DNA from 4 places in the Paenibacillus sp. FSL P2-0136 genome. Region 1 is predicted to be linked to each of the others. Evidence: riboswitches for the same ligand, from Rfam matches in the RefSeq annotation. Region 1 holds a riboswitch; each other region holds the start of a gene.
What was found. A riboswitch is a leader RNA that binds a small molecule or an ion and turns the genes downstream of it on or off. The one in region 1 is predicted to bind cyclic di-AMP.

Region 1 (3,579 bases):
GGAGCAAGTCATTCCTTTTAACGGGGGCCAAGCATTATTGCTTGTTACGAGCCAGGGGATTTTTCTGGTCCAGCAATCGCAGGAGAAGCTATGGGAGGTGAAGCTGCTGCATCCTGATCTCGAAGAATATAAAGCAGATGAGATGGAGCATATCGAGATCGACATGCCGCATGGTGCCGTCTCTCCGGATGGAAGATGGATTGCCTATGGCAGCCAGGGCAGTGATCATCTTTTATATGACACAACTTCAGGGCAGGTTCACTTATTCAATCCGGAATCCAGTTACCCGCACTATACTATATTTACGAAGGACCAGCATAGCGTATGGTACAATGCCTGCCACTTCTATAATGGCGTTACCCTTGCTGTGTCCCTTGAAGATGCGGAAGCAGGAAAGCTCCCGTCCGATCAGGAATATCCGGTTGTTAACGAGGAAGCCCGGGTATATGCGGCGGCGGCACTGAAGGACGGTGTTGTCATTGGCGATGCCTATGGCTACTTGAGGCTCATTGATACAGGGGGGCGGGAGCTGTGGCGTTATTATGCCGGAAGCACCATTTCTGGATTAGCTGTCGATCCGGATGAGACCATGCTGGCCGTGGGGACTTATGGAGGGATGCTGCATTTCCTGGACCTTCATGCCGCTGAACGCAGCGACTATGAGATTACAACAGGAACCGTTCGTGAGATGAAGCGGATTATTGCCTGGAAGAATCAGAATGAGCCGCTTTGGTGGTGAGCTGATACATGGAGAATCCTTCTTCCCCACCGTCGTCTGCCAAAAATAAAAAACAGCGCTTGAGCGAGATAAATGGCAGATAATCTGCTACATATAGGTGTTTTGGCTTCCCTATGCACAGCCATTCAGCCATTTGCTGAAAATAAGGCGAATAGCACTCTTTTCCATTTTTACAAACCCCCTCTGAAGAGAGTATGATTCGTGTTGAAAGCAAATGAATGCATTCATGAAAATGAGCATATGCATGCACGCTGAATTTCCGTCATGTGGAAAACGGGGGAACCATCCGGCCGTCAGGCCGACTTGGGGTGAATCCGAAGGAGAATGCCACGCGCAGGTCTCCGGCAGGTAGGGCGACTCTCACCGTCCGAATCCGACAGCTAACCTCGTAAGCGCCAAGAGAGAGCCCTGATCCGCCACGCTTTTGTGCCAGGCGTCTTAAGCCTGTTACCCACAACCGCAGGCAGAGGTCCTCCTCTGCCTGCGGTTTTTTGCGCGCTGGAATGAACTGCACAGTATAGATTCAGGAAGGAAAGTGACCACATGCCTGACCCCTTATCGCCCAAACTAACCGCCGCTGCCGGATTCAACCACTACACCCAGCAATATAGCGGTCCCGTCTATGCGCTTAGCTGCCTGCTGCTAGAGCAAGGCGTCCGCGCCGAACAAGCTGCAACCGCCACCTTCGTGGCCCTCCATCCACTATGGCTGAAGGGCCGCCTCTCAGGGGACGCCGCTGCTGCGGCTGCCTACAGAGAGTGCATCCGCCAGTGTGCCATGCTCGCCCACGACACCAGCCGCTGTGCTTCTGCGCCGCTGAGCTGGGACGATCACGTTGCCAGTGTCTTGTGGTATGGCATCCAGCTCCCCCTGCCCGACATCAGCCAGATCCTGGAGTGCAGCATCCCCGAGCTCAAGGCCCGGCTCAGAGGAATACGCGAACAGATGGCAGCCGCCCATTCAGCCTTGCCTGCTGTGCACCGCCCTTCGGCGGGTTGAGACTGGGAATAACGCGGGATACGCGGGATATAGGAATGAGTGCGGCGGAATGAGTTGGATGTGGCCGAATTAGGGGACGGATGCGACAAAAGGAGATGGATAGCGGGCCATGCGGACTACCGATCCGCTATTTCGGCAAATGGGACCATTCCGAAGGCCATGCGGACTGAGAGGCGCTTAATTAACCCATTCCGCCTCATTTTGCGCTCCATACTGCCCTTTAAGGTCCTCTCAGTCCGCAACGGGGAGAAAATCGGTCTTTTTCACAAAATAAGGGCCGCTGAGTCCGCCTACAAAACAACATCCCCCCACAAAGTGGGGCTTTAGCATCGATGATGCCTCAGGTACTTTGCGGGGACCCCAAAACATATAAATTCTAACAAATAAAGCCGCAGCATCCGCCGCGACTTCGTCCTTGACTCTCAGCGCCAGCACTCATGCAGTACTTGGCCCATCTTACATAGCTCAATCATCCCATGCACTCATCCTGTCTCCACCAACCGTTCAGTACATAGAACTCAGCTCTTGCCCTTACCACCCTTGCCGCCCTTGGCAAACCGCCAAAAAGCCATACAGCAGCCGAGCAGGCCGGCTCCCAGCAGAAGGGTCTGTAACGCCCCCAGCCAAGTCGATTGATCCGACGGGATCAGGCTGCTGATAATAATCAGCAGGATCGAGGCCGCGACCAGCACGGGGGTTTGTCTACTTTTCTTCACAACACTTCACCACTCCTAAAGACTAATACTACTAAGGTACACCATCTCCGGCGTTTTCACCAGTTCACCACGGCTCCGGGCACACCCAGGCGGAAGAACGTATGGCGTCCTTGGCTAGTAATTCTTCACTCCATAGTAGTCAAAATCAGCGAAGGAGTCATGCTGGTGGGCATCAACGGAACCGATGAAATTGAACAAGCCTGTAAATCCGCCAATCTCCCCTGGCTCCCCGTTCACGCCTTCATCCGACAGATAGAGTACATCAATGTTTTCTACAAAAGCTTGCCAATCCCCGTTATCCCCGAAACGGTAAAGGATACTCGCGATGCCTGAATGATAGATAATCTTGAGCTCCGCTGTGTCTTCAGGGACTGGAATGTAATGGTGGACCAGCTCAATGCGTTGCCCCAGCTTGGCCTGAAGTACGTATAGAACGGTACCCTCTGATTCGGAGTGGGTCAAGTGAACGTACAGCCAATTATTCGAATCATAGTATAGCCCCAGACCGGCCGTTTCCGAGTAGTGATCGGGATGAAATTCCACCTTGGTTTGAACTTCATAATGAAGGGAAGTTGCGCGTGTGGCCATAATCGCCGGATGGATCTGCGAGAAAAAAGAATTCTCTCCATGAATGCGTAAGTAACCCGGACGTTCAACCGTATTCACCCATGCCGCTTGCTGGTCCCGGTACGGAGTCAGAAAATGAAGATCATATTTCTCCTGATTAAAATCATCAAATACGTCATGAGAGATTCCATCGGCCTCTAATTCAACACCTGTCATCCCCTCAACTTCCATTTTCGCCACATTCGATCCATCCTTCATTTCCAGCCAGCCATCCTCTGTCCAATGCATTTTTTGAATAGAGGTTTCACGGCCTAATGGATTTAAGAGCGTTCCTTCCACAGGCCGTGACATGAGATGAGCAATATACCATTCGCCTGTTTGAGTTTGCACTAATGAGCCGTGACCTGCTTTTTGCATGATCGAGCTTGGATTATACATCTCAAAATGCCCGGCATCCGGATTCCCAAGTGAAAATAAATGGCGCGGCGAGGAGGTGATGATCGGCTCCCCCGACGGATGCGGTTCATAGGGACCAAAAATATTCTCCGCACGTCCCAC
Region 2 (3,579 bases), 3.0 Mb from region 1:
CAGCGGGGAGGCGATTTTCTCAGCCAGCTCGGGCAGGATTTTCAGGAATTCCACGGTCAGGGCGGCTTGAGTGAACTGTTTGTACGCCTCAGCCTTCTTCTGCAGCGCTCCCGCTTCCGCCGCTCCGGCGAGCTGGACGATCTCCGCATTCGCCTTCCCTTTTGCCAATTCCGCCTCCGCTGTTGCCAGTCCGCGCTTGGTCGTCGTAGCGGCTTCGGCTTCCGCCTCCAGAATCTGCCGCTGCTTGGCGGCTTCCGCTCTCATGATCGTTGCTTGATTCTCTGCCTGGGCCGGCTTGATTACCGTCGCTTCCAGCTCCCGCTGTCTCAGCTCGACCTCGATCTCCCGGACTGTGCGGTTGGCTTCGGCCTCCATTTGAGTGATTTTCACCTGTTCGGTAACCAGCGACTGCTTGATCTTATTCTGCTGCAATTCGTACGCCAGATCCGCCTGTGCCTTCTTCACCTCGGTCTCCAGCTTGAAGTCCGCCTGCTTAATGTTCAGCTCCTTCTCGAACAGCGATTCCTTCGCACGGGCAGCGGTTCCTGCTTCAATCGTCGCCTGATGCGCATTGGCTTTGGCAATGGAGGATTCCTTCTCCGCCTCGGCCTGCTTGATCTGAATATCGCGTTCGGCTTCAGCCTTGGCGATGCTGGCATCACGGCGAATCCGCTCAATCTCAGGCACCCCCATATTGTCGATGTACCCTTTGTCGTCGGTAATTTTCTTGATGGTGAAGCTGACCACCTCCAGCCCCATCTTGTCTAGGTCCTCCGAGCAGGTCTCCCGCATCTTGCTGTTGATTTCGTCTGGGGTCTTGAGTATAGATTCTACACTGAGCTGCCCGATCAGGCCGCGCAGATGACCCTCCACCGAATGCAGAATAATCGTCTCACGGTCCTCTTCCGGCCGGTCAATGAACTGCTCGCTGGCTGTGAGAATAGCGGTTGGATCGCTTTTGATCTTAATCTGGGCGACCGCCTCCAGGTTCAGCTTGATGCCCTGGCGGGAAAACATGGCCTGCGCCGGGATCACATCGAAGCTCATCAGCATCATGGAGATGGTTTTATTGTTCTGGAAGCCGGGGATGACGAATGTCCCGCCGCCCTGAACCACTCTTTTGCCGCCGAGACCGTATACGATCATGGCCTGATTAGGCGGAACCTTTTTATACGCGGTCACAATACTGGTTAACGCCAGCAGAATCACAACAACAATAGCTCCGGTTACATATAAAATTAACATTTGCTCCGACACTCCCCGTTAGTTTTGTTCCATTTCCCTCTCGAACAAAGTGACCGTTGCGATCCCCTTATCCGTCTTCACAATAATCACCCGATCGCCCCGCAATAGCGACTGACCGGATTCGGCACGCACGCCGATGGAACGCATGGTCCCGTGCAGCACATACTTCATCTCTCCTACGGCCCCATCCGCTGCGGCGATGCTGATATAGCCGAGCTGGCCTGCCGGATCATAATCGAGTTCACTCATACTGCTGTCATAACGGGTCATCACCCGGGCCAGTACCGTGTAGAGCAGGATGCCCGGCAGCAGGGCGATCAAGGTACAGACCAGTACCACGGCGAGCAGCTGCATCCCGCTGTACTTGACAAGCATATACCCCGTGCCGCCCCAGACGGTGACAAACACCATCAGCGGAAGAATCGGGAGAAAGCCTGGCCCCCCGCCATCTCCTCCCCCTACATGCAGGTGGCCTACCAGACCGTGCCCATGAATGCTGCCGCTTAGGATAAGCACGAGGCCAACCCAGAAGCAGACGATAAATACAGTAGCGATGGGAACCCCCTCCTTTCAATGTAATATGGCTATAAGAAAACTGACTGTAGTGGAGATGCGGAAACTGACTATTGTGGTACATAAAAAGACTATTGCGGCATATAAATGACTAATCAGTGTTGTTATAAGATTAAATTGTGCTTCCACCTGTCACTATTGCCCCTAATTTCCACTTTAGGCTGCTTGGTTGTGTATGGCAGAGGCGCAATTGGATTCAAGGGCACTTGTGCTCTTCATTTCTGCATCCAGCCCATTTTCAGGGCATTCAGTGGGATTAATCCCCTTCCCTACACAGCAAAAAGACCACAGCAGCAGCAGGGCTCTCCGTGGTCGGTTACTCGATCATGGCGCTCATCCTCTCTCTTCGAGGCTTACGGGGTTAGCTGACGGATTCGGGCAGCGAGATTGCCCTACCTCACCAGAGCCATAGTAGCACACTGGCAAGGATTCACCCCGGGTACTCAGCAGCCTATCCTTAAGCCACCTGCACCAGTTGGTTCCCCCGTTCCCGTTACGGAATTCAGCCATTTCAAGAACAGTGTCATTTCATTCGGTTGTTGATTGAATCTTACGCCTGCAGCCATTTAATGTAAAACCTCACGGATGACAAAAGAAGTCAATAATGCTGTACCTTCTGGAATGAAGGCGCATTCTTCAGCTCTGCTCTTATCCGCCCGGGGATTTGCTCGCGCTATCGTCTGTTTACACCCATGTTACTCTTCCTCCCACGCGCTGCTCCTTTGCTCACCTAATCTCCTCCCACTCTCATACTCACTTATTCCCCTACTCTCCTTACCTACTCACTTACTCTCCTTCACTTACTCCCACACTAACTCTCACTTACCTACTCACTTACTCTCCTTCACTTACTCCCACTCCAGCTCTCGCTCCTCATCTACTCACTTACTTCCCACTCCCTTCCCCACGCCCTCCTAACTTAATCTCCTAACCCCGCACCTTTTTTTCTCAGCCCATTACTCCAAATTTAAAATATTCACATTTTCGTCACTCGATGCTCATTGTGCAATCTTTCCCTTTGAGCAATAATAGAACCTATAGATTCTCTAGAACTTATAGATATCAGGGAAAGGAGGAACATTTACTTTTGAATTCCAAACTGAATCTGCGGGACAAAAAAAAAGAAGCCACCGCCTATGCCTTAGCCGTAGCGGCCTTCGAGCTTGCGCTTGAGCATGGGATGGATGGCTTCATTGTGGATGATGTTGTTCAGAAGGCTGGATATTCCCGGCGGACTTTTGCGAATTACTTCTCCTGTAAGGAGGAGGCAGTCGCCGCCTATTTCATTGGCATTATTGCTGTCCAAGAGAAAGAGAATAACCCGCTGGCTGCTCTGCCGTCGGATGCTACACCGCTCGATGCCCTGTACAATCTGCTGAAGCTGCAATTCACCTCGGAGTTCCTGCATAAGCTGCGGCAGTTCGTCTCCCTGGCGAATCAATATCCGTCCCTGGAGCCTTACATTCTCAATGTCTTCCGGCATTTGCAGATCACCGCCCAGGAGACACTGGAGCAGTTCACCCGTGGACGGTATGCCGATGGATATACCCACCTGCTGGTAGGTGCCGTCTATGGGGCTTTCGTGCCTATCCTGGACGGACGGCTGAACGTCATGCTGCCGGGTGAGCAGCAGAGCGGGGACTCCGGGGCTATGCCGTTTCAACAATACCTGAATTCCATGTTTGCTTACTTACGTAACGGCTTCTAAATTCACAGATAAAGAGGAGAAACCACTACATGTCTACCTTTCTATACCGCTTA
Region 3 (3,579 bases), 3.5 Mb from region 1:
TGTGGAATTCGGCGATTTCAAATGTCCGGCTTGCGCCCAGTTCACCGGTGTGATCAAGCCGCAGATCGTTCAGGGCTATGTCGATCAGAATAAAGCAGCCTTCTATTTCGTGAATCTGGCCTTCATCGGCAAGGATTCCAGAACGGCCTCCCTGGCAGCGCTATCGGTCTATCATCAGAACCAGGAAGCGTTCTGGAAGTATTTCGATGCGATCTATGCCAATCAGGGGAATGAAGAGAAGGAATGGGCTACGCCTGACTTCCTGGTGAGTCTCGCCAAGCAGCTGGAGCTGCCGGTGGATTACGACCTGCTGCGCAAGGACATTGACGAGCGTACCTACGTAAGCGAGCTGGAGCGGGATATTCAGCTTGGCACCGATACGGGTGTAACGAATACGCCATCCTTGTACGTGAACGGCATCAAGGTGAAGGAGCCTTTCAATATGGAGGCGATTGACGCCCAGATTCAGGCAGCAACAGCAGCAGCGGGAGCAGGGACCGCCCAATGACCGTCTTCTCTGCCTTCTGCCGGCGTAACTGTCTCTACTTGGCCTGGTTCGTCTGTGTGGTGGCTGTAGCAGGAAGCCTGTATCTCAGTGAGGTCCTAAATTACGAGCCCTGTAAGCTGTGCTGGTTCCAGCGGATCTTCATGTATCCGCAGCTGTTCCTGCTGGGGATCGCCACCTACCGGGCGGACAAGCGGATCATTCCATACGTGCTTCCCCTTAGTCTGATCGGCGGCTGCATCTCTATTTATCATTATGCGGAGCAGAAAATTCCGGCGCTCAGCAAGGTGCTTCCCTGTACCATCGGCGTACCGTGCAACAAGGATTATCTGAACTGGTTCGGATTTATAACGATCCCTCTGCTTGCACTTATAGCCTTTGCCTTAATCTCGATTCTGCTCTGGACAGGACGCAAAGAGGAGCCTGCGGAGTAAGAAGCTGACGGGCAGAAGGAAGAGAAGAGAATACCTTTAATTTTAGTAAAAAATAATATGCAAAAACCCTGTAAAATCACGTGGTAAAGGGATAATGAAAGAGAATGAAAGATCAAGACATACCGGATGATGAATTTGGTTGTTTTGAGTGCTTTTCATTCTTTTTTCATTTGTTTCCACGCTTTACGGAAGACGTGTTGTAGCTTAATATTAGTCCTTGTGAGAAGTTGAATATGCGCTGAATTTTCCGGAAGGAAAAACGGGGGAACCACACTTTGGCTAAGGCCAAAAGGGGTGAATCGGAGCAGGCTACTTGACCTGTAACCGTAGGGCTACCACAGTCCGAATCCGCCAGCTAACCTCGTAAGCCACTAGTGGGATAATGACCATGCACACTAAGGCATGCGGATCATTTCCGTATGCTTATTTTGGTGCCTGCATTTATGAAATCCACTTATGAAAACAGCGCAGGGAAACCCGTTTCAACTTAACCAAGAGAGGAACTGTTACTACAATGGTAAGCAAGGTAAAACGACTATTGATCGGGCGTCCGATGAAGTCGAACGAACTCGATCATGAAAAGTTATCCAAGGTGAAAGCACTGGCTGTCCTGTCTTCTGATGCGCTCTCGTCTGTAGCCTACGGAACAGAACAAATTCTGATTGTACTGGTGGCCGCCGGGTTCACCGCTATCTGGTACTCCTTGCCAATTGCATTAGCCGTATTGGGCCTGCTGGCTATTCTGATTCTGTCCTACCGGCAGACGATCTTCGCTTATCCCCAAGGCGGGGGCGCGTATATTGTCGCCAAAAGCAATCTAGGGGTGCATACCGGCTTACTGGCCGGCGGCTCTCTTCTGGTGGATTACATTCTGACGGTGGCGGTAAGCGCCTCGGCGGGGACGGATGCAATCACTTCAGCTTTTCCAAGTCTGCATAATCATAGTGTTCTCATAGCGGTATCTGTTATCGTGCTCTTAACGATTGTTAACCTGCGGGGAGTGACCGAATCGGCCTCCTTCATCGCTATCCCGGTCTATCTGTTCGTGGTTTCCATCTTCGTGCTCATCATCTCGGGGGTCTTCAAATATATGACCGGCGGCGCCCATGCCCATGTTCCTGAGATTGGCTCGGCGGTATCGAACGTGAGTATGTTCCTGCTGCTGAAGGCCTTCAGCTCCGGCTGTTCGGCTCTGACCGGGGTAGAAGCGGTCTCCAATGCCATTCCTAACTTCAAAGCGCCCGCGGAGAAAAATGCAGCCAAAACGCTGATGCTCATGGGCCTCATTCTCGGGGTAATGTTCACAGGTATTACGCTGCTCGCTTACTGGTACGGTATCATGCCTGATGAGAAGGCCACCGTGGTCTCACAGATTACCGAATCTACCTTCGGCCGCGGCGGACTGTACTTCTTCATTCAGGGGATTACGGCGGTTATCCTGTTCCTGGCAGCCAATACGGCGTACTCGGCCTTCCCGCTGCTGGCGTTCATGTTCGCCAAAGATAAATATCTGCCCCATGCCTTCATGGTGCGCGGCGACCGGCTGGGCTTCTCCAACGGTATTATTTTCCTCGGTGTCATGTCGGCTGTGCTGGTGGCGGCGTTTCACGGGAATACGGAAGGACTCATTCCATTATATGCAGTAGGGGTATTCATTCCGTTCACGCTGTCGCAGCTGGGCATGATGGTCCAATGGTACAGAACGAAGCCGAAAGGCTGGCAGAGCAAGTTCGCCGTCAATACGGTGGGGATGCTCACTACATTAACGATCACCCTGATTTTCATAATCACTAAATTCTCCAGCGTGTGGATGGCCTTCATCTTCCTACCGGCTGTTATCATCGTGTTCCACCGGATTCACCGCCATTATATGAATATTGCCGATCAGCTGCGGATCTGTCCGGCTACCGATAAGCCTTGTATCAAAGGAAGCACCGTAGTCGTTCCGGTCGCCGGTGTGACTCGCGCTGTACTACATTCGATCAGCTATGCGAAGTCATTGACAGATAATGTGGTCGCTGTATATGTAGGCTTCGATGAAGAAGAGATTCACAAGATGGAGCAGAAGTGGGAGGAGTGGAACCCCGGCGTACGCCTGATCGTCCTGCGCTCCCGCTACCGCAGCATTATCCGCCCGCTGGTGAAGTTCATCGATACAGTAGAGTGGAAGACCTCTTCAACGGATCATATTACCGTCCTGATTCCGCAATTCGTGACCAAGCACTGGTGGCAGGCGGTGCTGCATAATCAGACCAGCTTGTTCATCCGCTCTTATCTGATGAATCAGAAGGACATTGTCATCGCCACGGTTCCTTTCCATCTGCATAAATAATATAGAAGATTATAGGAAGACGGCTGTTTCTGCTTAATGCGGAGGCGGCCGTTTTTACGTTATTATAAGTTATTGGTTGACATAGAGAATGAGAATCAATATCATCAGTATAGACAAGATGAAGGTAACAGAGCTTTTGCCAATCATGAGGGTAACATACAGGAGGGGTATTCAATGTTTTCGTTCAACCTGCAAGGATCAAGAAGCGGGAAGCTGGCGGTGGCCGGACTTATGACTACAACACTGCTGCTGTCCGCTTGCGGAAATAATAATAGCAACGCAGGCAGTAACGGTGGAGCAGGCACCGC
Region 4 (3,579 bases), 530 kb from region 1:
TCACGGGCATTATACATTTAAAATGAGGAGCATGGTGTGAGTACAGGTTGCGGATTATTTCTTCTCGGCCAGCCATAGGGCTACATTCGCAATCTCTTCAGGGGCCAGCCTGTCTTTGAAGGGAGGCATCTGTCCGCGGCCCTTGGTGACTATGCTGAAGATCTGAGCTGCGTCATGCGAAGCGCCTTCCTGCTGCAGGCTGGGTCCCGCCCCGCCCTGAAGCTGGTCTCCGTGGCAGGAGATACAATTGGCCTTCACTGTGGCTTCTGCGCCCGCAGCGTCCAGCACAACCTCCGGCATGGTCGGCTTGTTCTGCTCCGCCACCTCGGATTTACCGGGTAGGGTAAACATTAAGATTACTGCAAAGGCACAGGCGGCAAAAAACAAACCGCTCATGATCCATTTCTGCATCTGCATCCGTCCCTCCATGTAAGCTGCTGTCTCCATTATAGCGGATGGTGAAGCGTTATCATAGTATGTGTGTCAAAAAAATGAACACAAATGATCCATTTTTTGCAAAACTCTCTTGTCTCCGGTGCTATTCCTCATAGACCATGCAATAAAAAGGCTTATTACCGGTCGGAGTGCGGCGTTCATAGGTATCCGTTATGGTGAACCCGCATTTCTGGTAGGCGCGGATGGCGCGCTGGTTCCAGGTCAGCACCTCCAGGTCGATCTCACATTCCGGGTAACGCGACCGTGCTGCCTGCACAATAGCCTTCATGAACAGATGTCCCATTCCATGGCCGCACAGCTCGGGCCGCATTCCGACACCAAGCCGGACTACCCCCTCCATCGGAAAGAGCTGGGCGAAGCCGCACAGATCCCCCTCTCCATTCACAACCGATACATATTGCTCACTTCGCAGCTGCGGGTCTCCGAACTCCACGCCCAGCGCCTGCATCTGCTCCCAGGACACCCAGCCGTAAATATTATACGGCGGCTTGTAGCTCCACTCACAGATCTCAGCGGCATGCTGCGGCTCCATAGGCACCACGTAAAAGGTTAGCGGGGAGCTAATCATTGGGGGAGGCCTCCTTCCAAGGGACATAGATTCATTTCTTCTATTAATTATATACAAAAACAGCCAGTTTCGACGCAATTTCCTTACGGAAATGCAGAAACTTGACAAACGGCAAAATATATTTTCCGAAAGCGCAGAATCAGTGTTTTACAAATATAGAGAGGGGTAAGTAATTTTATAGACAAAAAAAGCCCTTCCCCAAGATTTCGGCAAAAATCTCGGAAAAGAGCGTTAGGTTACAAAGGATTATTGTACATCATCGTTGTCTTGGGAATCCGAAGCTACAGTCTTGTAGGCATCTGTACTCATGATTCGCTTGGCGCCAACGTAGCGGTTGACGTAATAGCTGTCACTCAGCGAACTGATGGTTACACCACGTGAGGAAGAGGCATGGGCGAATTCGCCGTCACCAACATAAATACCAACATGGGATATGCCCTTACCGCTTGTATTGAAGAATACAAGATCGCCCGGTCTCATCTCGTCACGGGACACGGCAGAGCCCATCTGATACTGGGAGCCGGATTGATGGGGCAGGTTAATGCCGATCTTATCAAAAACATACATTGTAAATCCGGAGCAATCAAACCCGTTAGTTGATGTACCGCCGGACACGTATTTGGTTCCGATGGCTTTGTCGATCACTTTATCCATTTTGGAATCCGCGAAAGCGCTTCCTGCTCCGATGGTGAAGATAATGGACAAGCTTAGTACTGCGGCTGCTAGCTTCTTCTTCAAAAGTAAATACCCCTTCCAATGCCTACGAGGTTAGCTTAAGGGTTCGGTTGAAGGTCCCCTATGACCCCTCTTAGAATAGGAGGTCAATTCACCCAAAGTGGTTCCCCCGTTTCCCTAATTCATTAGGGAACTCGGCACGACTGTTGATTAGGATTAGCGGTTCATTCAATACATGACAAAACCTTTGTTAAAATCGATTCAATAATTACAAAAATGTTACTAAAAACTCACTGCGATAATTGTAACAAAGACTAAGGCGCTTGGCAATCACTTATAACATATTAATGCATCTTTTTTGCTGTTTTTTAGAGTTATAGCCCTTTCCAAAGACTCATATCTATGCGCAGGGGTTAATTTATATGATTATTTCTTTGTTTTTGCAAGAAAATGCTGTTTCAAGGCTGCGAATTCAGTGTAAAAGGTAGAATAAGGAAAAGGAAAAACCCGGAAATGATTACGGCAATAATCATCCCGGGCTCGTATAAGTTACATTTAGTTGTTAGAGGCTGAAATATTCGGGGTATGCTTCAAGGGTTCAATCGTAAGCGACAGCTTGGTAGGCTGTTGTGCTCATTACTCGTTTGGCGCCAACGTAGCGGTTGGCCCAGTAGGACTGGCTCATCGAACTGATGGTTACACCACGTGAACTTGAGGACTGTGCGAACTTCCCGTTTCCAACATAAATACCGACATGGGACACTCCGTTACCCAGGGTGTTGAAGAACACGAGATCACCGGAACGCAGATTGCTCTTGGATACACTTGTTCCAACTTTGAACTGTGCTTTGGAGGTACGGGGCAAGGTAAGCCCGACATTCTTGAACACATACTTGGTAAATCCGGAACAGTCGAAGCCGCTGGTGGTTGTGCCCCCGGTTTTATACGACGTTCCAATGGTTTTTGAAATCACAGTATCCATCTTAGAATCTGCGAAGGCACTGCCCGCTCCGAGTGTGAATACCATCACAAGACCCAGCGCTGCTGCGGTGCATTTTTTCTTGAAATTCTGACTAATCAAAAGATGTACTCCTTCCAGGGCCTGCGAGGTTAGCTTAAGGATTCGGTAGAAGGTTCCCCTATGACCCCTCTAAAGCGAGATCAATTCACCCAAAATATGGTTCCCCCACTTCCCGGTGCAGGGAATTCGGCGTTTTATGCACCAGAACAGTGACTTATCGGTATTGCTTAAATTGCAAGAGTTACGGAATATTTTGCTTGAAAGATTACAACTTTGTTACTACTGGTACAGCCATCATTGTATCAGAGGATTTCCCCTTTTGCAAATGCTTTTGTCCTCCGTTCAAGCAAAAAAGAGTCCTGCTCCCTGATAAGGGGCTGTGACTCTCTTTAGTATGCCGCTTCAGCAGCTTATTATTGTGGAAATGATTTACTGGACCAAAGGTGGTACTGGGCAGCGATTCCCCACATATCGAACAGCGTGGAGGGCAGCGGAGCTGCCTGGCGGAGCATAAGGGCCGGCAATCCGGGATAGAACAGAGCAGAGGCGCTGCAGAGCAGAATTACGGCCAGGCTTCCCGCCCCCAGAACGATGGATATACCGATCGAAGGCAGCAGCATCTTCAGGCAGATCAGCAGTGAGGAGAACATGCCGGTACCGGCGGTATAGCCGAATTGCATATAGAGCAGAAGCTTGCGGACAAGGAAGAGATAGAGCAGCCAGCCCAGCACATAAGGCACCAGCTTCAGCAGAAGCTGGACATCGAGAACACCGCTGAGCAGATGACGGTACATACGCGGAAGCAGCCAAGAGAGCGGCAGGAGGGTTAGCGCCCATTCGATGAGGCTGAACACCAGCA

Region 2: it holds a riboswitch for cyclic di-AMP, as region 1 does, so the genes downstream of both, NYE26_RS20870 (hypothetical protein) here and NYE26_RS01100 (hypothetical protein) in region 1, are expected to answer to the same signal.
Region 3: it holds a riboswitch for cyclic di-AMP, as region 1 does, so the genes downstream of both, NYE26_RS15895 (APC family permease) here and NYE26_RS01100 (hypothetical protein) in region 1, are expected to answer to the same signal.
Region 4: it holds a riboswitch for cyclic di-AMP, as region 1 does, so the genes downstream of both, NYE26_RS31775 (C40 family peptidase) here and NYE26_RS01100 (hypothetical protein) in region 1, are expected to answer to the same signal.

The regions. Positions count from the first base shown of each region.
Region 1 covers NZ_CP150244.1:259,893-263,471, reverse strand. Annotated here, with positions in the region: gene NYE26_RS01105 (hypothetical protein) at 1-739, shown strand, start outside; cyclic di-AMP (ydaO/yuaA leader) riboswitch at 979-1,148, shown strand; gene NYE26_RS01100 (hypothetical protein) at 1,283-1,738, shown strand; gene NYE26_RS01095 (hypothetical protein) at 2,257-2,454, opposite strand; gene NYE26_RS01090 (family 43 glycosylhydrolase) at 2,569-3,579, opposite strand, start outside.
Region 2 covers NZ_CP150244.1:4,894,265-4,897,843, forward strand. Annotated here, with positions in the region: gene NYE26_RS20865 (SPFH domain-containing protein) at 1-1,245, opposite strand, end outside; gene NYE26_RS20870 (hypothetical protein) at 1,264-1,761, opposite strand; cyclic di-AMP (ydaO/yuaA leader) riboswitch at 2,154-2,336, opposite strand; gene NYE26_RS20875 (TetR/AcrR family transcriptional regulator) at 2,906-3,526, shown strand; gene NYE26_RS20880 (MMPL family transporter) at 3,556-3,579, shown strand, end outside.
Region 3 covers NZ_CP150244.1:3,808,537-3,812,115, reverse strand. Annotated here, with positions in the region: gene NYE26_RS15905 (thioredoxin domain-containing protein) at 1-508, shown strand, start outside; gene NYE26_RS15900 (disulfide oxidoreductase) at 505-939, shown strand; cyclic di-AMP (ydaO/yuaA leader) riboswitch at 1,166-1,325, shown strand; gene NYE26_RS15895 (APC family permease) at 1,454-3,271, shown strand; gene NYE26_RS15890 (ABC transporter substrate-binding protein) at 3,446-3,579, shown strand, end outside.
Region 4 covers NZ_CP150244.1:7,396,738-7,400,316, forward strand. Annotated here, with positions in the region: gene NYE26_RS31765 (cytochrome c) at 55-411, opposite strand; gene NYE26_RS31770 (GNAT family N-acetyltransferase) at 539-1,024, opposite strand; gene NYE26_RS31775 (C40 family peptidase) at 1,271-1,762, opposite strand; cyclic di-AMP (ydaO/yuaA leader) riboswitch at 1,767-1,909, opposite strand; gene NYE26_RS31780 (C40 family peptidase) at 2,298-2,726, opposite strand; cyclic di-AMP (ydaO/yuaA leader) riboswitch at 2,784-2,922, opposite strand; gene NYE26_RS31785 (hypothetical protein) at 3,134-3,579, opposite strand, start outside.